Bacillus pumilus: one gene and its partner. The protein of the gene in region 2 interacts with the protein of the main gene of each other region in a pairwise test. Links are inferred from orthologs where the notes say so. Each region holds a gene or a part of one and is shown on either strand. Other genes may lie near its edges.

Evidence for each region.
Region 1: the proteins of ftsZ (region 2) and zapA interact in binary tests that used the Bacillus subtilis proteins (3 or more experiments, as listed by UniProt). The link is inferred for Bacillus pumilus from one-to-one orthologs.

Annotation. Positions count from the first base shown.
Region 1 is NZ_CP046128.1:2,454,107-2,456,879, reverse strand. What follows is about bases 1-2,696. They hold zapA (cell division protein ZapA), read left to right. Parts: upstream 1-1,067; coding sequence 1,068-1,325; downstream 1,326-2,696. Other genes in these bases: polX (DNA polymerase/3'-5' exonuclease PolX), read left to right, coding at 1,981-2,696; GKC25_RS12460 (CvpA family protein), read left to right, coding at 1,333-1,866; rnhC (ribonuclease HIII), read right to left, coding at 10-888. Outside these bases: more of polX, read left to right, coding at 2,697-2,773. UniProt on the Bacillus subtilis protein: Activator of cell division through the inhibition of FtsZ GTPase activity, therefore promoting FtsZ assembly into bundles of protofilaments necessary for the formation of the division Z ring.
Region 2 is NZ_CP046128.1:1,421,740-1,424,707, forward strand. Bases 6-2,896 are described here. They hold ftsZ (cell division protein FtsZ), read left to right. Parts: upstream 6-823; coding sequence 824-1,969; downstream 1,970-2,896. Other genes in these bases: ftsA (cell division protein FtsA), read left to right, coding at 6-790; GKC25_RS07050 (S8 family peptidase), read left to right, coding at 2,262-2,896. Also shown: more of ftsA, read left to right, coding at 1-5; more of GKC25_RS07050, read left to right, coding at 2,897-2,968. UniProt on the Bacillus subtilis protein: Essential cell division protein that forms a contractile ring structure (Z ring) at the future cell division site. The regulation of the ring assembly controls the timing and the location of cell division.

The DNA.
Region 1 (2,773 bases), 1.0 Mb from region 2 along the record:
AGCTCTTTTTTATAACCATTTTTTCGCTTTTTGTGTGTTGGCAAAATGCAGCTTTGTAAATTGACGTAAAGCATCTTCGCCGTGCAGCTTGATGAGCTTCGCTGCCGCCTTGTCCACATGAGGACCGGCTCCTTTTGGAATGTCAAAGCCTGCTGCTTTTGACAACTTATCCATTTCAATTAAAAAGGCGTACCTTGCAATAATGGAAGCCGCAGCAACTGACAAATGAATGCCTTCTGCTTTTGTGCTAAAGTACGTCCGCTCCCGAATGATTTTTTTCCCTGCAAGATGCTTGAAATAAATGCCCGGTTCTGCAAATTGGTCAATCAAAATGGCTTCGGGCTGCTTCCCGTCTAGTTTTTCTAGCACAGAGGTAATGACTTGGTTATGAAGCAGCGCCTTCATTTTTCCTTGACTCATGCCCTTTTCCTGCATCGCATTGTACTTTTCATTTCGGAGCACGAGAAGGCTGAACGGAATGGTTTTGATGAGATCTTTGGCAATATTGATAATCTGCGGGTCCTTTAGACCTTTTGAGTCTTTTACGCCAAGCTCTTTCATGAGAGCAAGCTGGCTGGCATCAACATAGGCGGCACAGACCGTCATCGGTCCAAAATAATCACCTGTTCCTACTTCATCTGAACCGATGACGGACATAGAAGCAATTCCTGACGGCGGACTGTATTTTGTGACAGCAGGTGCTTTTTGACTTTTCGTATCAGCTGCTTTTAAATGGCTGAATTGACTGGCTTCAGCTTCTGCCTTTTGTCCTTGAAACAGCACTTTTCCAGATCGATAGGCTGTAATCGTACAGCCAGGAACCTTTGCTTGAAAAAGGGCGCCTGGTGGTAAAGTATCAGTTAAGTGGTGCGCATACGCGCTCTTCATCTTTTTAAGGTCTTCTGATGTTGCTTTTAAGACGGATTGGGGCACAGTGGTTAACTCCTTTTTACCTTGATATCATTGATTTCTAAAGTGTACCATAACAGGGAAGGGCTCGTCTTTCCATTCAATGTCTAAACATGTTATGATAGAGACTAGGATTCTCGTGGAATGGAGGAGAAACGTTGTCTGACGGCGGTAAAACGAAAACAACAGTTGAGATTTACGGACAGTCCTATACGATCATCGGTCAAGAAACGAAGATGCATATGCGACACGTTGCTTCAATTGTTGATGATAAAATGAGAGAAATAAATGAAAAAAATCCATACCTTGATATAAACAAATTAGCTGTACTGACAGCAGTCAATGTCGTCCACGACTACTTGAAATTAAAAGAGCAATACGAAAAACTAGAGATTCAGCTTAAAGAAAAGGAATGAAATTACCGTGATCGATATCATCATTTTGTTTTTGCTTCTTATGGGAACGCTTGTCGGTCTAAAACGTGGGTTTATTCTTCAATTGATTAAATTGATCAGCTTTGTTGTTTCTATCTTAGTGGCTTCCATGTTTTATCAGTCACTTGCACCACAGCTTACGTGGATTCCAGCGCCTAATTTTAGCGGCGGTCAAGCGCAGCTCGCTTTCTTTAGTGGGAATCTAGAAACAGCTTATTATAATACCATTGCGTTTATCATTCTGTTTATCTTGACCAAAATCCTGCTCGCCATCATTGGCGGATTGCTCACAACCATTGCGAGTATACCTGTGATTAAGCAGGTCAACAAACTGCTTGGCGGTGTTTTAGGATTTCTTGAAACCTATCTATTTGTGTTTATTCTCTTGTTTGTCGCTGCATTACTTCCAGTCGATGCACTGCAAACAATGATGAGCAAATCCATATTAGCAGATGTGATCGTAGGCAACACCCCTTATCTGTCCAGTCTTGTCAAAGACTTATGGACGACGTATGGAGTTTAAAAACTTCTCCTATCTTGGAGAAGTTTTTTCTCATTCCATGACAGAAAGTTGTAGGATGAAGGAAAAGTTTGTATATTTATAAAGGAAGATGCCAAAGCGGCTGGAGGATGAGAGATGAATAAAAAAGATATTATCAAACTTCTTGAAACAATTGCAGTATATATGGAGCTGAAAGGAGATAATCCTTTTAAGATTTCTGCCTTTCGTAAAGCAGCAGCGGCACTGGAACAAGATGACCGCAGCCTTTCTCAAATAGATGATCTATTAGCATTACCCGGCATTGGTAAAGGAACCTTTGCTGTGATCACTGAGTATATCGAAAAAGGACAATCAGAAACACTGGAACAATTAAAAAAGGAAGTGCCTGAAGGACTTGTCCCGCTCTTAAAATTACCAGGACTTGGCGGGAAGAAGATCGCTAAGCTTTACCAAGAGCTTGGCGTCCACGATGCACAGTCGCTAAGAGAAGCATGCGAAGCGGAAAAGGTACAAGCACTTGCTGGCTTTGGCAAAAAAACAGAAGAAAAGATTCTCGCGGCTCTTGAGGAAGCGGGAAAGCAGCCGGAACGACTGCCAATTGGCTTTGCATTAGATGTGGCAGAGCGGATTGATCATGCGCTTGAAGAGACGAAAGGTATCATCCGTTTTTCAAGAGCTGGCAGTTTAAGACGTGCACGTGAAACTGTGAAAGATTTAGATTATATCATTGCGACAGATGATCCTGAGCAAGTAAGAGAGCAGCTCGTTGCACTTGATGATGTGAAAGATGTCATCGCAAGCGGTGATACGAAGGTATCTGTCATTCTTGCCCTTGATTTTGAGATCAGTGTGGACTTCCGGCTTGTGACATCAGACCAATTCGCGACTACGCTGCACCATTTCACTGGCTCAAAAGATCACAATATTC
Region 2 (2,968 bases):
TGAAATTATGGATATTTGCTTGCAGCCAATCGCATCGGGCTCAGCAGCATTATCGAAAGATGAAAAAAATCTCGGGGTAGCTCTTGTCGATATTGGCGGCGGATCTACAACGATTTCCGTATTTGAAAACGGGCATCTCTATTCTACTCACAGTATCCCTTTGGGCGGAGAGAACATTACAAAAGATTTGTCTATAGGACTTAGAACTTCCACTGAAGAAGCTGAACGAATCAAAAAACAATTTGGGCATGCGTTTTATGATGAGGCATCGACTGAGGAGACATTTGAAGTTTCTGTGATCGGTACCGATCAAAAACAAACGTATACACAACTTGATGCGGCTAACATTATTGAAGCGCGGCTGGAGGAAATCCTGCTCTTTGTGGCAGAGGAATTAAGAAATATGGGTGTCCATGATTTGCCTGGTGGATTCGTTCTAACAGGTGGACAGGCAGCCATACCAGGTATCCTTTCTCTTGCACAAACGGTCTTGCAAAACAATGTCAGGATTGCAAGTCCGAATTATATCGGGGTGAGAGAGCCTCAATATATGACAGGAGTGGGTCTGATCCACTTTGCTTATCGCAATGCAAAGATTCAGGGCAGACAGGTTGGATTCCAAATGCCAGATGAGGCGTTTCATGAAGTAGGCGCATCCATGGAGCCGGTTTCTTCTGCACCACAAGTGAAAGAAGCGCAGCCAAGACCGAAAGTAAAACAAAAAGCACAACAAGAGACAAATAAAAAACCGGGCAAAATGAAAAAACTATTTAATATGTTCTGGGAATAGAATTAGATTTTCGACGGATTAGGAGGATTCAGCATGTTGGAGTTTGAAACAAATATAGACGGCCTAGCATCAATTAAAGTAATCGGAGTAGGTGGCGGCGGGAATAACGCTGTCAACCGAATGATCGAAAATGACGTACAAGGTGTCGATTTTATTGCAGTCAATACAGATGCACAGGCGTTAAATCTATCAAAAGCAGAAACTAAAATGCAAATCGGTGCTAAGCTGACAAGAGGGCTTGGAGCAGGTGCGAATCCTGAGGTCGGTAAGAAGGCTGCTGAGGAAAGCAAAGAGCAGATTGAAGAAGTACTAAAAGGCGCAGACATGGTCTTCGTTACAGCTGGTATGGGCGGTGGAACTGGTACGGGTGCTGCACCTGTCATTGCAAAAATCGCAAAAGATTCTGGTGCATTGACAGTTGGAGTCGTGACTCGTCCTTTCACATTTGAAGGAAGAAAGCGTCAGCTTCAAGCAGTTGAAGGAATTGCTTCTATGAAAGAAGCAGTTGACACATTAATCGTGATTCCAAACGATCGCTTGCTTGAAATTGTTGATAAAAACACGCCAATGCTGGAAGCATTCCGCGCGGCAGATAACGTGCTTAGACAAGGTGTTCAAGGGATTTCCGATTTAATTGCAACACCAGGTCTGATTAACCTTGACTTTGCTGACGTGAAAACAATCATGTCCAATAAAGGTTCGGCTCTTATGGGTATTGGTGTCGCAACAGGTGAAAACCGTGCTGCTGAAGCAGCGAAGAAAGCCATTTCTTCACCACTTCTAGAAACAGCGATCGATGGTGCTCAAGGCGTCATCATGAACATTACGGGTGGCACAAACCTAAGTCTTTATGAAGTGCAAGAAGCAGCGGATATTGTGGCTTCTGCATCTGACGAAGATGTAAACATGATTTTCGGGTCTGTCATCAATGATAACTTGAAGGATGAAATTGTGGTGACTGTGATCGCAACTGGATTTATTGAGCAAGAGCCAGAAGTGACAAAACCACAAAGAAATCCACTAGGACAAGGATTAAAGCAAAATCAATCCATTCCTCAAAAACGTGAAGTAAAACGTGAGGAACATCAGCAGCCATCATCTCAGCCGAGACAAAATACACAATCAAGTGATGATACGCTGGACATTCCAACGTTCTTACGCAACCGCAATAAACGCTAATCGAGTATAGCTTAACCCCTTCCATTGGAAGGGGTTTTTTCATGTCTCAACGTATAAGGGGACTCTAATCAAAAAGTCTTAAATGTGTGAGAGCCACTTCATCTTTCATATGTAATTTGACTTAAGGTGCTTAAGAAAAAAGAATCATTTTTAACCCCTCTTACAAAAAACGACAAGATGATGAACTTTATTTGACTACATTAAAAAGAACACCATGAATCTTGTCATGAACAAATGAAGGAAAGGAGTGAGACATATACTCTGTTTGGCCATTTGAGGAGGAGGGATTTGATTGAAATTGAAGTTTCGCAAGACCGCCAACTATCGTTTGATGAGTCTTATGGTGATTGGTACTTTAACGATGACAAGCTTTGGGATGGTTCAAGCAAAATCGACTTCTACCTCATATCAGGAGGAAGCTGTTTCCTCTAAGACAACAAAAGCAAAGATCTCATCAAGATTAATGAAGCAGTTTCAGCAGGATGACAAGGTGACCTTTTTAATCAAAATGAAGGAGCAAACAAATACGCAAAAAGTGGCGAAGGAAGCTGTGTCCAGAGCCAAAAAACAGAAATTAACAGCGGCTAGAACGCAGTACACAAAAAGATCAGCTGTCTTATCAGAATTAAGAGCAACGTCTGAGGAGACGCAGCAAGCGCTGCTTACGTATTTACAAAAGGAACAAAAGAAAAAGCAAGTGAAGGAGATTCATTCGTACTATATTGTGAATGGTCTAGCGGTGACGGGAACGAAAGAAGTCATGGAAAAGGTGGCTTCCTTCCCAGAAGTAGATCAAGTGCTGCCGAATGAAACCCGTCAAATTCATCGGCCCGTTGATTTGAAGACGTCTAAGCAGAAAAAACAAATGAAAGCAGTAGATGGAGTCGAGTGGAACATTTCTCAGGTTCATGCTCCAGAAGCGTGGGCTTTAGGCTATGACGGTACTGGTACTGTTGTGGCAAGTATTGATACAGGAGTGGAATGGGATCATCCTGCTTT